Regions from separate parts of the Mesorhizobium sp. B2-3-5 genome, predicted to be linked through region 1. Evidence: predicted binding sites of a transcription regulator. Region 1 holds the regulator's gene; each other region holds the start of a gene.
What was found. Region 1 encodes PhoB, which activates phosphate uptake and scavenging genes when phosphate is short. Its sites were predicted from a motif close to TGTCATNNANCTGTCAT; they were not measured.
Positions count from the first base shown of each region.

Region 2: a site for PhoB is predicted at 1,926-1,942, ahead of FJ958_RS13460 (esterase-like activity of phytase family protein). Genes of this name have one in related genera too.
Region 3: a site for PhoB is predicted at 2,651-2,667, ahead of FJ958_RS28410 (YdcH family protein). Genes of this name have one in related genera too.

Region 1 is NZ_VFVX01000008.1:207,643-214,099, forward strand. Features, by position in the region: gene xylF (D-xylose ABC transporter substrate-binding protein) at 1-365, opposite strand, end outside; gene FJ958_RS12740 (ROK family protein) at 638-1,882, shown strand; gene phoB (phosphate regulon transcriptional regulator PhoB) at 1,895-2,584, opposite strand; gene phoU (phosphate signaling complex protein PhoU) at 2,693-3,400, opposite strand; gene pstB (phosphate ABC transporter ATP-binding protein PstB) at 3,426-4,229, opposite strand; gene pstA (phosphate ABC transporter permease PstA) at 4,226-5,077, opposite strand; gene pstC (phosphate ABC transporter permease subunit PstC) at 5,081-6,070, opposite strand; gene pstS (phosphate ABC transporter substrate-binding protein PstS) at 6,134-6,457, opposite strand, start outside.
Region 2 is NZ_VFVX01000009.1:124,582-131,038, reverse strand. Features, by position in the region: gene FJ958_RS13460 (esterase-like activity of phytase family protein) at 324-1,811, opposite strand; gene FJ958_RS13455 (FAD-dependent oxidoreductase) at 2,089-4,500, shown strand; gene FJ958_RS13450 (trimethylamine methyltransferase family protein) at 4,513-6,066, shown strand; gene FJ958_RS13445 (DUF4239 domain-containing protein) at 6,167-6,457, shown strand, end outside.
Region 3 is NZ_VFVX01000044.1:15,498-21,954, reverse strand. Features, by position in the region: gene FJ958_RS28430 (amino acid ABC transporter permease) at 1-412, opposite strand, end outside; gene FJ958_RS28425 (transporter substrate-binding domain-containing protein) at 493-1,323, opposite strand; gene FJ958_RS28420 (IclR family transcriptional regulator) at 1,493-2,281, shown strand; gene FJ958_RS28415 (YdcH family protein) at 2,293-2,496, opposite strand; gene FJ958_RS28410 (YdcH family protein) at 2,737-2,916, shown strand; gene ispG (flavodoxin-dependent (E)-4-hydroxy-3-methylbut-2-enyl-diphosphate synthase) at 3,254-4,507, shown strand; gene FJ958_RS28400 (lytic transglycosylase domain-containing protein) at 4,513-5,370, shown strand; gene FJ958_RS28395 (Stf0 family sulfotransferase) at 5,563-6,339, shown strand; gene FJ958_RS28390 (response regulator) at 6,346-6,457, opposite strand, start outside.

The sequences.
Region 1 (6,457 bases):
ACGTCCTTGTTCTCGATCAGGCGGTCATAGCCGACGACCGGAATGCCTTCGTCCAGCGCCTTCTGGACGGCCGGGCCGATCGCCGAGGCGTCCTGCGCCAGGATGATCAGCGAATTGGCGCCCTGCGAGATCAGGCTCTCGACGTCGGTGAGCTGCTTGCCGGGATTGGACTGCGCGTCGGCGGAGATGTATTTGTCGCCGGCGGCCTCGATCGCCTTCTTCATGGCGGCCTCGTCGGTCTTCCAGCGCTCTTCCTGGAAGTTGGACCAAGAAACGCCGATGACCTTGCCCTTCGCCTGCGCGACCGACGCGAGCGTCAGTGACATGGCGACACCCGCCAGGATGGCGACTGCGAATCTCTTCATGATTATCCTCCCTGCGCCGCGTATGGCGCGACCAAACTGGCCCGAAGGCCGGCACAAAGGCTCTATTTTTTCGAGCCTCAAAAAAAATAGTGATGCATCGCCGGAAAGCTGTCAACAATGATTCTGATGGATTTCGAGGGCCCGGGAACCTTTTTTCGAGCCCCGCAATAAATAAATGACAGCATCGGCCGCTTCTGCCAGTATTTAATCGTGTTGCCGACAGTGTTCGAGGTCAGGAAGAACCGCGGCGACCGGGAGGATATGGGAAAAACATGTCGGTCGGAATCCGCCACGACGACCTGCGCCGGCGCAACCGCGCGATGGTGATTGCCGCGGTGCGCCGGGCCGGCCAGTCCTCGCGCACCGAAATCGCCGCGACCACCGGCCTCAGCCACTCCACCATATCGGCGATTTCCTCCGATCTGATCGGCGAAGGTATCCTGGCCGAAGGCAAGCCGAGCGAGGCCGGCGCGCTCAAACGCGGCAGGCCGCAGGTCGGCCTTGGCCTCAATGCGGAAGCCGCAACGGTGATGACCGCTGTGCTGTCGCTGAATTTCCTGTCCGTCGCCGTTATCGACTATGCCGGCCAGGTCATATCAGAGGAACAGCGCCGGCTGGACACGCTGACCATGTCGCGCGATGCACTGATCGGCGAATGCGTCGCCATCGTGCGGCGGCGCCTGGAGGATCCCGACATCGACGTGCGCAGCGTCGCCCGCGTCGCGCTGGCCATCCAGGGCATCACCGACACCGATGCCCGGGCAATGCTGTGGTCGCCCATCACGCCGCAGACCGACATCGCCTTCGCCGACATACTCGAAGCCGAGTTCGGCATCCCCGCCACCGTGGAGAATGACTGCAACATGATGGCGGTGGCGCTGCGCTGGCGCGATCCCGAGCGCTACCGCGACGACTTCATCGCCATTCTCCTTTCGCACGGCATCGGCATGGGCCTGGTGCTGAAGGGCGAGCTCTTCACCGGCACCCACTCCTCGGGCGGCGAATTCGGCCACATGATCCATCGGCCAGGCGGCGCGCTCTGCCGCTGCGGGCGGCGCGGCTGCGTCGAAGCCTATGCCGGCAATTACGCCATCTGGCGCAACGCCAGGCAGCTCAGCGAGGACACCGAGCCGGTGGCCGATGTCAGCGACGCGCAGATGCGGGCGCTGGCGGCGACGGCGCGGCAAACGGACGGGCCCGAGCGCGAGGCCTACCGCAGGGCCGGCGAGGCGCTGGGCTACGGCCTCGGCAGCCTGTTCGCGCTGATCGATCCCGCCCCCGTCGCCATGGTCGGCGTCAGCGCCGCCGCCTTCGACCTGATCGAGCCGGCCTTGCGCGAGGCCATCGCCCAGACCGCCGGCGGCCAGCACTCGAAATCGATTTCCTTCGACACCGAGCCTAACGAGTTGCCGCTGATCCGCGAGGGCTGCGCCATGCGGGCGCTGACTTTCGTCGACCAGGAGATTTTCGCGCCGGGCATGCAGGCGAAAGCCGGCTCCGGGGAGAACGTGGCCTGAATAACGTCGCGCTCAATCCTCGCGGATCGCATACCCTGCACCACGAATGGTGCGGATGACGTCGGGCATGCGGCCGTTGTTGACCGCCTTGCGCAACCGGCCGACATGCACATCCACCGTGCGCTCGTCGATATAGATCGTCTCTCCCCAGACATTGTCGAGCAGCTGGCTGCGCGAAAACACCCGGCCGGGATGACGCATCATGAATTCGAGCAGGCGGAATTCGGTCGGCCCGAGCCGGATTTCGCTCTTCTTGCGGTAGACGCGATGTGATTCGCGGTCGAGCACGATGTCGCCGACCTTGAGCACACTGGACAACACTTCCGGCTTGGCGCGGCGCAGCAGCGCCTTGACCCTGGCCATGAATTCCGGTGTCGAGAACGGCTTGACCAGATAATCGTCGGCGCCGGTCGAAAGGCCGCGCACGCGGTCGCTTTCCTCGCCGCGCGCCGTCAGCATGATGATCGGCAGCCGCTCGGTCTCGGGCCGCATCCTTAGCCGGCGACAGAGTTCGATGCCGGACACCGCCGGCACCATCCAGTCGAGCACCAGCAGGTCGGGGACATTCTCCTGCAGGCGGATCTCCGCCTCATCGCCGCGCGGGACCACCTCGACCTGATAGCCTTCCGATTCCAGATTGTAGCGGAGGAGCACGCCGAGCGGCTCCTCATCCTCCACCACCATGATGCGTGGCGCGATCATCGACTGGTCACCTCTAAAGCAATTCCAGGAAAAGTGTGAAGCGGTTTCCGTCCGGAATTGCATGGAAACAAGAGCGGTTTTCCGTGAAACGGTGAACCGCTCTGACGATCAAGCCGCCGGCGCCGACATCGCCGTTTCGTCCTGCTTTGGACGATTCGCTGGCAGCTGCGTACCGGTCAGCACGTAGTAGGCATTCTCGGCGATGTTGGTCACATGATCGCCGATCCGCTCGAGATTCTTGGCGCAGAACAACAGATGCGTGCAAGCGGTGATGTTGCGCGGATCCTCCATCATGTAGGTGAGAAGTTCGCGGAACACGGAGGTGTATTTGACGTCGATGCGTTCGTCGTCGGCGCGCAGCTTGGCAAGGGCCTCGGCATCGTGCGCCGCATACTCCTCGATCACGCCCTGCACCTGGATCAGCACCAGCTGCGCCATGGCGTCTATCGAATGCGACAGGTCGCGCGGCGTGGTGGACAGGCCGACCGTACCGACGCGCTTGGCGATGTTCTTGGCAAGATCGCCAATGCGTTCGAGGTCGCCGGCCATGCGGATCGACCCGACGACATGCCGCAGATCGTCGGCCATCGGCTGGCGCTTGGCGATCAGCGTGATGGCGCGATCGTCGAGTTCGCGCTGGCGCGCGTCCATGATGACGTCGTCGGAGACAACGCGCTGTGCCAGCGCGTTGTCGGAGTTCAGCAGCGCCTTGGTGGCGCCGCCGACCATCGAGCTGGCGAGATCGCCCATGTCGCTGATCAGCCTGCTGATCTGTCCGAGATCCTCGTCGAAAGAAGCGACTGTGTGTTCGGCCATGATCCTGGTCCTCGTATGCGTGAGATCAGCCGAAGCGGCCGGTGATATAGTCCTGCGTGCGCTTCTCGCGGGGCGATGTGAAGATCTTCTCGGTACGGTCGAACTCGACCAGCTCGCCCAGATACATGAAAGCCGTCTGGCGCGACACGCGCGCCGCCTGCTGCATGTTGTGGGTGACGATGACGATCGTGTAGTCGGCCTGCAGCTCGTCGATCAGCTCCTCGATCTTGGCGGTCGACAGCGGGTCTAGCGCCGAGGCCGGCTCGTCGAGCAGGATGACCTCCGGCTTCACCGCCACGGTGCGGGCGATGCAAAGACGCTGCTGCTGGCCGCCCGAAAGGCTGAGGCCGCTGGCGTTGAGCTTGTCCTTGACCTCGGTCCACAGAGCCGCGCGCTTCAGCGCCTGCTCGACACGGCCGTCCATCTCGGCCTTGCTGATCTTCTCATAGAGCCTGACGCCGAACGCGATGTTTTCATAGATCGACATCGGAAACGGCGTCGGCTTCTGGAACACCATGCCGATCTTGGTGCGCAGCAGGTTGAGGTCCTGCGAGCGGTCGAGAATGTTCCGACCGTCAAGCAGCACCTGACCCTCGGCGCTCTGCTTCGGGTAGAGCTCGTAGATGCGGTTGAAGACGCGCAGCAGCGTCGACTTCCCGCAGCCCGAAGGGCCGATGAAGGCGGTGACACTGCGCTCGGGCAGCGACAGGCTGATGTCCTTCAGCGCCTTCGACTGGCCATAGTAGAAATTGAGGTTCTTGACCTCGATCTTGGCCTTTTCCACGGCAGCCTCGGCCACGTTCAAATCGGTGGACAACATCGGTTTCATCTGTCCTCTCTGCGTCCGGTAAGGCTGCGGGCGAAGATGCTCAGCCCGAGAACCGTTAAGGTGATTATGAGTGCGCCGGTCCAGGCCAGTTGCTGCCATTCCTCGTAGGGGCTGAGAGCGAACTGGAAGATGGTGACAGGCAGGCTGGCCATCGGCGCGTTGAGATTGCTTGACCAGAACTGGTTGTTGAGCGCGGTGAAGAGCAGCGGCGCCGTCTCGCCGGAAATGCGGGCGATGGCCAGCAATATGCCGGTGACGATGCCGGAGAGTGCCGCACGATAGGCGACAGAGCGGATGACCACCCAGCGCGGTGCGCCGATCGCGGCGCCTGCCTCGCGCAAGGCGTTCGGCACCAGGTTGAGCATGTCCTCTGTGGTGCGCACCACGACCGGGATGACGAGGATGGCCAGCGCGACGGCGCCGGCGATGGCGGAGAAGTGCCCCATCGGCCGCACCAGCAACTCATAGACGAACAGGCCGATAACGATCGACGGCGCCGACAGCAGGATGTCGTTGATGAAACGCACCACCGTGGTCAGCTTCGAGAAGCGTCCGTATTCGGCCATGTAAGTACCGGCCAGCACACCGATCGGCGTGCCGACGATGACGCCGATGACGGTCATCACGATGCTGCCATAGATGGCGTTCAGCAGGCCGCCGGCATCGCCGGGCGGTGGCGTCATCTCAGTGAAGACCGCCAGCGAAACGCCGGACAGGCCTTTGTAGACCAGGGCGCCGAGGATCAGCGCCAGCCAGGCAAGGCCGATGCCGGCGGCGACGACGCAGAGCGCCATCATCACGCCGTTCCTTCTCTTGCGTCTGTTGTGGAGTGCCAGGGACGTCGACATCGGTCAGGCTCCCGTGCGGGCGTCGATGCGCATCAGCATATAGCGTGCGATGGCAAGGATAATGAAGGTGATGACGAAGAGGATCAGGCCGAGCGCCACCAGTGAAGAGGTGTAGAGTTGGCCGTCGGCTTCGGTGAATTCGTTGGCGATCGTCGCGGAGATCGTCGTCGCCGGCGCGAACAGCGAGGCGCTGATACGATGCGCGTTGCCGATGACGAAGGTCACCGCCATGGTTTCGCCGAGCGCACGGCCGAGGCCGAGCATGACGCCGCCCATAATGCCGACACGGGTGTAGGGAATGACCACGCGCCGCGTGACTTCCCAGGTCGTGCAGCCGATGCCGTAGGCCGATTCCTTCAGCACCGCCGGCACTGTGTCGAACACGTCCTTGGTGATCGAGGTGATGAACGGCAGCACCATGATGGCCAGGATGAGCGACGACGTCAGCAGGCCGATGCCGTATGGCGGGCCGGCGAACAGGCTGGAGAGCCCGGGCACGTTGTGAAAGATGTCGATGATGAAAGGCTGTACCGTCGTCTGCAGGAACGGTGCGAACACGAACAGGCCCCAGATGCCGTAGATGATCGAAGGGATGCCGGCCAGAAGCTCGACGGCGATGCCGATCGGGCGCCGCAGCGGCCGCGGGCAAAGTTCGGTGAGAAAGACGGCGATGCCGATGCCGATGGGAACGGCGATCAGAATTGCGATGGCTGACGTGACGATGGTGCCGTAGATCGGCGACAGGGCGCCGAAATTCTCGGTGACCGGGTTCCATGCCTCGGTCGTCAGAAAGGAAAAGCCGAACTTGGACAGGGCTTCCCATGAGCCGGCAAACAACGAGACGGCGACGCCGCTGAGGATGAGCAGGACGAGAACGGCGGAAGAGCGCGTCGCCTCCCGAAACACCGTGTCCGTGAAGGCGAAGCGCCGCACTGTCGCATCCCTGGACCGCATGGCGCTCGATAACGGCGTGGCTTCTGAAACGGTGGTCATCTAGCCCCTCGTATTCGAAAGAAATGGGAGGACGCCAAGGCGTCCTCCCTCCGACAAAGAGAGTTACTTGGCGGCGTAGAGCGACTTGCCGTCGCTGCCGACGATGTCCTTGCTCCACATTTCCTCGACGCTCTTGACGACCTTGTCCGGCATCGGAACGTAGTCCAGTTCACCCGCCATCTTGTCGCCCTTCGCATAGGACCAGGCAAAGAACTTGAGGGCTTCGCTGGTCGCCGCGGCGTCATCGGGCTTCTTGTACAGCAGGATCCAGGTCGCGGACGTCATCGGCCAGGATTCGGCGCCCGGCTGGTTGGCGAGAATGACGCCATAACCCGGCTGTGAGTTCCAGTCGGCATTGGCCGCCGCGGCCGAGAACGCCTTCGCGGT
Region 2 (6,457 bases), on a different contig from region 1:
AACCGGAGAGGTCGATGCAAAGCCGTCCAGGCCGTGGTCAGGCGGGGGAGAAGCGGCCGGATCCGGAAGCCGCCACCTGAAGAGATACAGCGTGGGCCGGAACTGGCAAGTCCAAGGACGGCATGCCGCCCGGCCCACACAGTCCGCAGGGCGCCCGCGCTTGTTCCGTGAGGCAAGGATACGACATACCGGCCGCACGGCACGCGGAGTGGAATTCCACAGCCAGCGCGGTCGACCCGGGCGTGCCAAGGGACGCGAAGATGTTGATTCGGGGTCCTTACGATCCGCAGGCGGACGCTCGGCGCGCCCGCCTGCACGCGGCATTACTTCTTTGCGAGACCCGGAATCGTGACCTGGTAGACCAGGAACATGGTATCGACGTCGGCGCCGTCGTCGGCCTTGTAGGGTGCGCCGACCTGGAAACCATCCTGAGTAAGAAAGTCGTTGTCATTGGCGACGAACAGGAAGTAGTCGTCGGGCTGCTTCGGATCGAGCACGCTCGCCAGCGACATCGCCTCCCACTTCTCGGAAAGCTCGTTGTGGTCCTTCGTCCCGCCATTGTGCAGGCCGAAGCGGCCGAGCTCGGCAGCGTCGTTGATGTCGATGAACGGCGTCAGCTTGGCCGGCGTCACCGACGGATCGAGCACGCCCTTGGGCGCCACCGGCTTGTCGGCGGCATCGAAGGCGCCGCCGGCGATGTCGGTCGCAGCGGAGACATCGACGATGTTGATCCGGCGGTAGAGCGATGCGTCCCCTTTTGCCAGCCCCTGGCCGTTGCCGCTGTCGCGGGCCAGCATCAGGAACGCCGTGTCCGACAATGCCACGATCTCGCTTTGCGCGGCGACCTTGGTCTTGCCCTTGGCATCCTTGAACACCGGCAGCGGCACGACATATTCGTGCGCGAGCTTGAGGTGGCCCAGGTCGGAGGCGTCATAGACCAGTGCCCGTGTGTTCTGCCGCGTCGAAGGGGAATCGCCGCCATCCTGCCGGGGCGCCGACTGCAGCACGGCGATCAGGAACTTGCCGTCCGGCGTCATCGCCATGCCTTCCAGGCCCTGGTTGTTCTGGCGGCCGGTTTCGGGATCCTTCGGATCAGGCTCGGCGGCTCCTGGGCCGGGATTGTCCGAGGAGAAATTCGGCGTCCCCTTGCGCATCGGGACAAGAGCGGCAGGCGGCTGGGTCGCCGACATCAGGCGGCCTTGAGCCGAGAAGCGGTAGATGTTCGGGCCATACTCGTCGGAGATGAACATCGAGCCGTCGGGAAGCCGCACGATCGCTTCATCGTCGAGGGCGAGCTTGCCGTTGGTGGCGACAGGCAGCATCGGCATGTTCCCGGCGGCCGGGCGCACATCCGACAGCGGATCAAGGCCAGTGGTATCGGCGCCCTTGTCGTCGGTCAGCAGCATCGTGTCGGCGAGCGTCGCCTTGACGCCAGTCTGCTCCTTGCCGGCGGCGGGTGCCGCGCCCGGCGCGATAGGCGAGAACTCGATCCCGACAGTGTTGACACGCGCACGGTAGTCGGTGGTGCCGCCGACATTGTAGCCGCGATCCGGCAGCAGCCACAGCGAACCCTTGTAGCCGGCCGCGTCACGCGTCCAGCCTGACGTGTCGATCGCCATGCCCGAGCCCGAGCCGAACGTCTCGCCGAACTTGTCGCGCTGTGCGGCCGGGATGCGGCCGACGCCGACGAGGCCCTTATTGACGAAGCTGATGCCGGCGACGGTCGCGGTGCCGTCGGCGAGCGCCGGCGTAAGCGCGGTAAAAAGGACCAGCGCGACGCCGAGCGACGCGGTTCGGTGCAGGTGTTTCATGGACAATCCTCTTTGTGACGAAGCATGCCGGAGCGGCTGAACGACGAAAACGGAAAGAGGTGCCACATCGATGATGCCGCGCGCGCCTCCCCGAAAGCGATCTAAGGGGTGAACATGATGCTGGCGTGACAGCGGGCGGCGCATCCCTGCCGGCGTTTCATCCACCGATGAAAGGCGGGATAGCGCGAGAGGCTGCATCGGGCGTATTCATACGCACTGGACACTTATGTCCAGTGCGTATATGGTGCCGGCTTCGGACAGATCGGGAGGGAAGGCCTTGAAGCCGCATTATCGCGCAGTGGTCATCGGGGGTGGGGTGGTCGGTGCCTCGGTGCTCTACCATCTGACGCGGTTCGGCTGGTCGGATGTGGCGCTGATCGAGCGCGCCGAATTGACCGCCGGTTCGACCTGGCATGCCGCGGCCGGATTCCATGCGCTCAACGCCGATCCCAACGTGGCGGCGCTGCAGGATTACACGATCAACCTCTACCGCGAGATCGAGGCCGAATCCGGCCAGGATATCGGCTTGCACATGACCGGCGGCGTCAACATCGCCAGCGATCCCGCCCGCTGGGAGTGGCTGAAGTCGGCCTGGGCGGTGTTCCAGTCGGTCGGCATCGAAACCGCGCGCTTGGTGACCACGGAAGAGATCCGGGAAATCTGCCCGATCGTCGATGTCGCCGGCGTGCTCGGCGGCCTGCACGATTCCAACGAGGGCCATCTCGATCCCTACGGCACGACGCATGCCTATGCCGGCGCCGCCAGGAAGCGCGGCGCCGACGTCATCCTGCGCAACCGTGTGGTCGAGCTGAAGTCCCGCGCCGATGGGCTGTGGGACGTCGTCACCGAGCAGGGCACCATCGTCGCCGAGCACGTCGTCAATGCCGGCGGCTTGTGGGCAAAGCAGCTCGGCCGCATGGCCGGCGTCGACCTGCCGGTGACGCCGATGGAGCACCACTACTTCGTCACCGAGGACATTCCCGAGATCGCGGCGCTCGACCGGGAAATCGGCATCGCCGTCGATCTCGACGGCTTCTCCTACCTGCGCCAGGAGCGCAAGGGCGTGCTGCTCGGCGTCTATGAGCAGGATCCGAAGCACTGGAACATGGATGGCGCGCCATGGGACTACGGCATCGAGCTGATCCCGGAAGACATAGACCGTATCAGCCCGGAACTCGCCAAGGCGCATGAGCGCTTCCCGTGCCTTGCGACGGCCGGCATCCGCAAATGGGTCAATGGCGCCTTCACCTTCACGCCGGACGGCAATCCGATCGTCGGACCGGTGCGCGGTTTGAAGAACTACTGGGTCGCCTGCGGCGTCATGGCCGGCTTTAGCCAGGGCGGCGGCGTCGGCAAATCGCTGGCCGAATGGATGATTTATGGCGAGCCGCAGGCCGACATCTTCGGCATGGACATTGCCCGCTACGGCGCCTTCGCCGCCAACCGCGAATATCTCAAGCAGACGACACGCCAGTTCTATTCGCGCCGTTTCGTCATGACCTTTCCCAATGAACGGCTGCCCGCCGGCCGGCCCTTGAAGCGCCCCGGCGCCTATGACGGCATGGCTGCCGCGGGCTGCGAATGGACGGCGTCCTGGGGGCTAGAAATCCCGGCCTATTTCGCGCCGATGGGGTTTCGCGAGAACACCACGCTCAAGCGCTCCAATGCCTTCGACATCGTCGGCGACGAGGCGCTGCAAGTGCGGCGTGCCGCGGGTCTCATCGATATCTCGGCCTACTCGCGGTACGAGATTTCGGGAGCTGGCGCGCAGGCGTGGCTCGACCGGCTGCTGGCGTGCAGGCTGCCGCAAGCCGGGCAGGCGCGGCTGGCGCCGATGCTTGGGCCGGACGGGCGCTTGAAGGGCGATCTCACCGTGATCAACTGGGGCGGCGGCGACTATTGGCTGATGGGCTCTTACTACCTGCGCGAATTTCACATGCGCTGGTTCGAGAGCCAGGCGCGAGAGGACGTTACGGTCACCGACATTTCGGACGCCATGAGCGGCTTCCTGCTGACGGGGCCGAATGCGCGCAAGATCCTGGAACGCACCACGCATCAGGATGTGTCGGCGGCGGCATTGCCGTTCATGGCCTGCGGCGCGTTCGACGTCGGACTGGTGCGGGCGCGGGTTGCCCGCCTGTCCATCGTCGGCGAGCTCGGCTTCGAGATCAGCTGCCCCGTGACCATGCATGCCACACTGCGCGAGACGCTGCTGACCGCCGGCGAGGAGCTTGGTCTGGTGGAGATCGGCTACTACGCGCTCAATGCGCTGCGGCTGGAGAAAAGTTTCGGCATCTGGTCACGCGAGTTCACGCAAGGCTACACGCCTGGGCAGACCGGACTCGACCGCTTCATCGCTTTCGACAAGGGCGATTTCGTCGGCCGCGACGCGGCGCTGAGGGAGCGCGAGGCCGGCGCCTCGCAGCGGATCGTGACGCTGGAGATTGACGCCGTCGATGCCGACGCCAGCGGCTTCGAGCCGGTGTGGCTCGACGGCCGGCGCATCGGCTTCGTCGCCTCCGGCGGCTTTGGCTACACGATCGGCAAGAGCGTCGCGCTGGCGTTGGTGGACGACGATTTTGCCGAGGAGGGAACGGCGCTTTCGGTGCACATTGTCGGTGTCGAGCGGCCGGCGCGGGTCATCGCGGCTTCGCCCTACGATCCCTCGGGCAAGGCGATGCGGCAATGAGGAGGATTTTCGATGGTCGATGACGCGGCACGAGACAGCAGGCGCGAACGCCGGCGTGGACGCACAGGCGAGGCCGGCAGCGAGAGCAGCCGCCGGCCCGATTACCGGTCGCTGAAGAACCCGTTCCTGCCGCAGTCGATCTTTTCCGACGATCAGGTCGCCGCGATCCACGACACGGCGCTGCGCGTGCTGGAAGAGCTCGGCATCAAGGTGCTGCTGCCGCAGGCGCGCGACTATTTCGCCCGCGCCGGCGCGCTGGTCGATCCGGACACCGACATGGTGCGCATCGGCCGCGACATGGTGGCGGCGGCGCTGGCCTCCGCGCCGCGATCGATCCATGCCCACGCCGGCGCGCGTGCCCGCGATCTGTCCCTCGAACTGGGTTCGATGACGTTCCTGGCTGGCTCCGGCGCGCCCAACGTCACCGATCTCGTACGCGGCCGGCGGCCCGGCACGCTCGAGGCCTTCGAGGAGTTCATCAAGATGGTGCAGCATTTCGACGTGCTGCACATGCTGGGGCCTTGCGTCGAGCCGCAGGACGTCGACAACCGTTTCCGTCACTATGCCGTCAACCGCGCGCAGCTGACGCTGTCCGACAAGTTCCCCTTCGTCTTCGCGCGCGGCACGCCGCAGGTCGATGACAGTTTCGAGATGGTCAGGCTGGCACGAGGCTTGTCGCGGGACGAATTTCAGTCGAATGCCTGGTGCTATACCGTCATCAACACCAACTCGCCGCGCCAGCTCGACATACCGATGGCGCAAGGCATCATCGATTTCGCTAAAGCGGGCCAGGTCTCGATCATCACGCCGTTCTGCCTGGCGGGCGCCATGGCGCCGATCACGGTGGCGGGCGCGCTGGCGCTGCAGCATGCCGAAGCGCTGGCCGGCCTGACGCTGGCGCAGATCGCGCGGCCCGGTGCGCCGGTCGTCTACGGCTCGTTCTCCTCCAATGTAGACATGAAATCCGGAGCGCCGGCCTTCGGCACGCCGGAGCATGTCAAGGCGACGCTCGGCGCCGGCCAGCTGGCGCGTTTCATCGGCCTGCCTTGGCGGTCCGGCGGCGGCAGTGCCGCCAACATCTCGGACGCGCAGGCGGCGCATGAGACGCAGTTCGCCTTGTGGGGCTCGGTGCTGGCCGGCGCCACCGTCTGCATCCACGCGGCCGGCTGGCTGGAGGGGGGCTTGAGCGTCTCGCTGGAGAAGCTGGTCACCGATGTCGAAGCCTTGCAGACGATCGCCGAACTTTGTGCCGCGACACCCGGCGACAGCGATTCCATCGGCTTCGAGGCGATCGCCGAAGTGCAGCCGGGCGGCCATTTCTTCTCGGCAGGCCACACCATGGCGCGCTACCGCACCGCTTTCTACGAGCCGCTGGTGGCCGACTGGTCGAATTTCGGCAACTGGACACAAAGCGGTTCCAAGAACGCCACCGAACGCGCCACCGGCATCTGGAAACGCATCCTCGCCGATTTCGAGCCGCCGGCAACGGCGGTGGCCACGTCAGGCGTGCTGGACGCGTTCATCGCGCGGCGCACCGAGGAAGGCGGAGCAGCACCGGTGTCGTAAGACACCAGAGATACGAGAAACGCCTGACGGAGTCGCAACTTTCGCTATGTGACCAGTGTCTTGCCATTGGCAATTGGCGCATGCCGTGCAGAAATGACGGATGCGCGAAGCGTTGATCGCATTGGTGATCTTCCTATGCCTGGTGGCGGCGGCGTTCGCCAGCATGGCGATCTGGCCGACATTGCCGGCCAAACATCGCGACGACGACACGAACACCGTGGTTCGGCTCACGGCCAATCTGTTCGGGGTCATGACGTCGCTGATGCTCGGACTGATGATCAACTCGGCCAGGAACACCTACGAATCTATCGACCGCAACGTGCACGCCTATGCGACCGAAATGATCCTTCTCGACCGGTCGCTCCGGCAATACGGGCCTGGGACCGACGTG
Region 3 (6,457 bases), on a different contig from region 1:
GGAGCAGCCTTTGCCAGGGCGTCAGGCCGATGGCCTTGCCGGCATCGAGCTGGCCGCGCGGAACAGCCTCGAGGCCCGAGCGAAACACCTCGACCAGATAGGCGCCGCTATAGACCGACAGCGTGAGGACAAACGAGGTCGGCGCGCTATAGGCCAGGTCCACCACGGTCGGCAGGCCGTAGAAGACGAGATAGACGAGCAGGATCAGCGGCACGTTGCGGATGAATTCGACGTAGGCGGCGATCGTCGCACGCACGACGCGCCCGGCCGAGACATACCAGACCGCCAGCACCAGCCCGATGACGATGCCGATGGCGATCGAGATCACGGCAAGCTCGAGGCTGAGCAGCAGGCCGCCCCACAGCTTGTCGAAGTGCCGCCAGATCAGGTTGAAGTTGAGGGCATAGCCCATGCGTCCGCCTCGGTGTGAAGGACATCGGAAGAAGCCAGGCGGAAAGGGTGCCAAATGCCCCCCCCCTTCCGCCTGCTGGATCAGATGACCGGGAAGCCGGGGTGGCGCGGCGGCGGCTCCTGGCCGAAATACTGCTTGAAGGCGGCGTCGTATAGCGCCGTCTCATGGCCGAACATGGCGATGGTGAAGGTCTGGTCGACGAAGGTCAGCCAGTCCAGATCGCCTTGCCGGACCGCGGCGCCATAGAGCATCGAATACCAGCTCTTGCCGGCATCGAAATATTTGTCCGGATTGCGCGAGGCTAGCCAGCGCACGGTGGATAGATCGACCGCGGCGGCGTCGACCCGTTTGGATTCCAGCGCCTGCAGCACGTTGGCCTGGGTGTCGATCTGCATCACCTGCGCCTGCGGCAAGGCGAAATGGACGGAGGACTCCGCGTCGACATTCTGCAGGATGGAAATGCGCGTCGCCGAACCGCCGGCAAGCAGCTTGTCGAAGGTCTTGTTCTCGGCGGTAGGAAGCGTCAGCAGCGCAACGCCTTCGACATAGTACGGCCTGGTGAAATTGATCAGCTGCGAGCGCTGCGCCGTCATCGTCATGAACTGGATGGTGATATCCACCTTGTTGGTGGTGACGTTGGGAATGCGCTGCGCCGGATCCTGCATGACGAACTCGACCTTGGTCGGGTCGTCGAAAAGCCCCTTGGCCAGAATCCGCCCCATGGTGATGTCCATGCCGACCAGTTCGCCGGCGTCGTTCTCGAAATGCCAGGGCGCGTTGGTGCTGCCGGTGCCGACGATCAGCTTGCCGCGGTCGAGCACAGTGCGCAGCAGGCTTTCGGACGCGGCCTGGGCGGCGGCCTTCTGGGCATCTACGGTTGCCAGCACGCCGGCCGTCGCAAGTCCCGCCATTCCCAATTTCAGAAAATCACGTCTTCCGGATGTGTCGTTCACGGCGACCTCCCTTCGTGTTGTGTTCCCTTACGCACAGGTCATACACGCGACAGTGATCATTGCGATTGTCTCTTACAAGGGACGCATGTATCCTGTACAAGACAGATACTAACACCAGGAATCGACAATGCAAGATGGCAGTGCCTTGGCTGTCTCAGACAGCGAGAAGATCTCGGGCTCCCGTGAAAAGGGCCTCAACCGGGTGCTCGAGATTCTGGAGTTTCTGCACACGACGCAAAGGGCGATCGGCATCGGCGATCTTGCCAAGGGGGTGAACGCACCCCGCTCGACGACCTACACGCTGGTGCGGTCGCTGGTCGATGCCGGCCTGCTGGAAATGGCCGGCGATGGCAATCGCGTTTATTTCGGCAAGAAGCTCTATCTCTATGGAATGGATTATGTGCGCGGCAACGACCTGTTGCGGCGCGGGCGCCAGGAGGTCGACAATCTGTCGCGCGAGACGGGCGAGACCTCGGAATTGTGCATGCTGCAGAGCGGCCGCTACACCATCGTCCACTCAAGCCCGGGCAGCAGGCCGTTTCGCATCAGCTCGGCCACCGGCCTGCAGATACCGCTCCCCTGGACCGCGTCCGGCCGGCTGCTTCTGGCGGGGCTGGAGAGGGCCGCGATCGAAGGCATGGTATCGGAAGACGATCTCGTGCTGCCCGACGGCCGCAAGTTGCTGCTCGACGATTTTATCGCCGATATCGCCAAGGCGCGCGTCACCGGCCACTGCGTGACCTCGGGTCTGGTCGATGCCTACACCAAATGTCTTGCCGTGCCGGTCTTTTCAGCGCCAGGCAAGGTCGAGGCGACGATGTGCCTGGTGGTCCCCATCGATACGTCGCAGGAGCGGACCGGCAGCCTCATCGGCCTGCTGCGCGATCGCGCGGCCAGGCTCTCGATCGCAGGATAGGCGAACGCGCCTCAGGCGATGATGTCGGGAATGATCTTGTCTTCCAGCTTCATCAGCCGGTCTTTCAGCGCCAGCTTCTTTTTTTTCATGCGCTGGATCTGCAGCGGGTCGCAGCTCATGGCGATCATCGCGTTGATCGCCGCGTCGAAATCGGCGTGTTCCTGCTTCAGCCGGGAAAATTCGAGGCGAATATCGGCCTGTTCCTGATCGGACATTCTTTACCGTCTGCACGTCTGCGGCGCCCAAAACTGGGGCGTGATTGGGCGGGGGCGGCAATTTCTGCCACTGGCGCGCAGCCCATATCACATTTCACATTGTCGTGGAATGCTACCAAGCAGCATTCGACATCCCCGGCGGAAGGTGGCACAGTGTCATTGTGCCGTCACAGAAACGACCTGCGGTGGACGTGCCTTTGGCGGCTGCAATCGAGGAAACCATGAAAGGGAGAACCAATCATGTCTCTTGCATCCCATCTTGATGAGTTGCAGCGGAAACACGGCGACATCGAACGTGAAATCGATGACGCGATGAACCACCCGTCGGTGGACGACCTCGAAATCGTGAATCTCAAGCGACGCAAGCTGGCAATCAAGGATGCGATTGAGAAACTGAGGGCGCAGCCGACCACGCATTGACCCTCACCTGATATAGCCGCTCACCTCTTGCGGTCTTGCTTACCGGCGGCAATCGCCGCCGGTGCGGTTGGCTTTGATTTCCACGCCGCAGGCCGCAGCTAATATCCTTTCAGCCCTGTTGTGGGTCTTGCCCGCCAACGGGCCATGTATCCTTTTTAGGTCCTCCGCGGGGTCAAATGCTGCCAGTGGCGACCTGTCGCCATTGACAAGCCGTCTTTGCTCCTCCACCTCATGCCCGGACTTCAGCGCATCGGCCCCCGGGAGTGCTTGTGCGTCCAAGCGGACGCACGGGGCTTCAGAGAGACGCGTAGCGCTCCAGAGACAAAAGGCTGCCGGCATGACGGGATATTTTTCCTTTCCCTTTCCCCGCCGCACCTCGGTCGGCGTCGACGTCGGCGGCGTGGTCGTCGGCGGCGGCGCCCCCGTGGTCGTGCAGTCGATGACCAACACCGACACCGCCGACATCGACCAGACGGTGGCGCAGGTGGCGGCGCTGCACCGCGCCGGCTCCGAGATCGTGCGCATCACCGTCGACCGCGACGAGAGCGCCGCCGCCGTGCCGTGCATCCATGAGCGGCTTCAGAGGCTCGGCATCGACGTGCCGCTGGTCGGCGATTTCCATTATATCGGCCACAAGCTCCTGGCCGACCATCCGGCCTGCGCCGAAGCGCTGGCCAAATACCGCATCAATCCGGGCAATGTCGGCTTCAAGGACAAGAAGGACCGGCAGTTCGCCGCGATCGTCGAAATGGCGATCAAGCATGACAAGCCCGTGCGCATCGGCGTCAACTGGGGTTCGCTCGACCAGGAGCTATTGACCCGGTTGATGGACGACAACCAGGACAAGGGCTTTCCGCTGACGGCGCAGGAAGTGACGCGTGAGGCGATCGTGCAGTCGGCGATCCTGTCGGCCGAGATGGCGGAGGAGATCGGCCTTGGCCGCGACAAGATCATCCTGTCGGCCAAGGTCAGCGGCGTGCAGGATTTGATCGCCGTCTATACGGAACTCGCCACCCGCTCCAACCATGCGCTGCATCTCGGCCTCACCGAAGCCGGCATGGGTTCGAAAGGCATCGTCGCCTCCTCGGCCGCCATGGGCATCCTTTTGCAGCAAGGCATCGGCGACACCATTCGCATCTCGCTGACGCCGGAGCCGAATGGCGACCGCACGCGCGAGGTGCAGGTGTCGCAGGAACTGCTGCAGACCATGGGTTTCCGGCAGTTCGTGCCGATCGTCGCGGCTTGTCCCGGCTGCGGCCGCACGACTTCCACCGTGTTCCAGGAATTGGCGCAGAACATCCAGGCGGACCTGCGCAAGAACATGCCGGTGTGGCGCGAAAGATATCCCGGCGTCGAGAACCTCAAGGTCGCTGTGATGGGCTGCATCGTCAACGGGCCGGGCGAATCCAAGCACGCCGATATCGGCATTTCGCTGCCCGGCACCGGCGAGACGCCGACGGCGCCCGTCTTCGTGGACGGCAAGAAGGCGGCAACGCTACGCGGGCCTTCGATCGCGGCGGATTTCGAGAAAATGGTCGCCGACTATATCGAGCAGAGGTTCGGGCGCGGCGGCAAGGCCGCGGCAGAGTAAGTCCAATGCGGCGGCGTTTCCCCTGGGCGACGCTGATCCTGTTGTGCGCGCTGGGCTGGCCGGCACTCGTTCAGGCCGATCCGCCGCAATCGGCCAAGCAGAGGCTGATCGACAAGGTCTGCAATCTGATCCAGGCCTATGCTGACCAGAACGGCTTGCCCAGGGATTTCTTCGCCCGGCTGATCTGGAAGGAAAGCCGTTTCGACCCCAACGCCGTCAGCCCGGTCGGCGCCGAGGGCATTGCCCAGTTCATGCCGGGCACGGCCAAGATGCGGGGGCTCGAAAATTCCTTCGACATCAACCAGGCGATCCCGGCGTCGGCGAAGTACCTCGCTGAAATGAAAACCAGCTATGGCAATCTTGGCCTCGCCGCCGCCGCTTACAATGCCGGCGAAAACCGGGTGTCGCGCTGGTTGGCTTCGGGCGGCTTCCTGCCGATGGAGACCGAGGGCTATGTCTTCGACATCATGGGCGAACCGGTCGACAAGTTCTCCGACCGTGCCTATGCCGGAAAGGTCGAACCGCTCGACGCCAAGACGGATTTTGCCGTCGCCTGCCGCAAGCTGCCGGTGATCATGTCGCAGACCGTGGCGATGGCCTCGATCAACGTCAAACCATGGGGCATCCAGGTGGCCGGCAATTTTCGCCGCGGCGCGGCGATCAACCAATGGCTGCGCGTGAGAAGCCGGTTTCCGGCCCTGCTCGCCAGCCATGATCCGGTGGTCAGCCGGGTGCGCACGCCGATGGGGCGGCGCGGCATCTACGCCGTCAGGATCGGGGTGGACGACCGCGCCGCCGCCAATGTCATCTGCCAGAAACTGCAGAGTGTCGGCGGCGCCTGCGTGGTGGTGCGCAACCGGTAGTGAAATTGTGACGACCGGTCCAAAATTGATTTGGCCAACAGACGGCCGAACTCTTGAACATACTCTCGAAATCGAGACCAGCAGACTCATCCTGCTGGAATGCGCCCGTCGCATCCCGCAACAATTTCGACTATAGGCGGCGATGGGCTGGCCGGGTTTGCCCTGCCTGCGAGGAACGACAAGGGCAGCGGGATGTTCGACGCATACATTATCTGCGGAACGCCGAGAACCGGCAGCACGTTGCTGTGCAAGCTCCTGGCATCCATAGGGACAGCCGGCGATCCTCACTCCTTCTACCGGCGGCAGGACGTGTCGGAGTGGGCCGAGGATTGGAAACTGCCCGGCCGCGACACGATCGGCGAGATCGAATTCAACGTTGCCTATCTCAATGCGGCGATCATTGCCGGCAAGGGCGGGGCCGGCAAGGACGGGACGGATGTCTTCGGCCTGCGCCTGATGCGCGAAAACCTGGACGAGCTTTCAGCCATACTCGACCAGATTTTCCCCGGGCATGCATCGGACAAAGCGCGTTTCGAAATGGCCTTTGGCCGTATTCTCTACATACATTTGTCGCGCGAGGACAAGCTCGCGCAGGCTGTCTCCCTGGTGAAGGCACGGCAAACCGGGCTTTGGCATGTCGCTCCCGATGGGACCGAGATCGAGAGGGGCGGGCCTCCGGGGCAACCGCAGTATGACTTTCAGCGCATCAAGGCTGAGCTCACCGAGTTGGAGGCGTATGACGCGGCCTGGAGCACGTGGTTCGCGGCGCAAGGTGTCATCCCGCTACGGGTTGGCTATGAGAGCCTTTCCGCCGATCCGGCCGCCACAGTGCTCGGTATCTGCGGAGCCCTTGGAGTTCAACCGCGTGACGGCGAAGATATCCGGCCCGGTGTCGCAAAGCTCGCCGACGAGACAAGCCTGGACTGGATGCGCCGCTTCCATTCGGACGCATCTGGCATCACGCAATGATGCGGATCAGGCCCTCTTGGCCACCACTGTTTCACTGAGCCATGTGCCGATCTTGGCGCCGAGGCGATCGGGCGAGACCGGCTTGGGCAAATAGTCATCCATGCCGGCCTCGATGCAC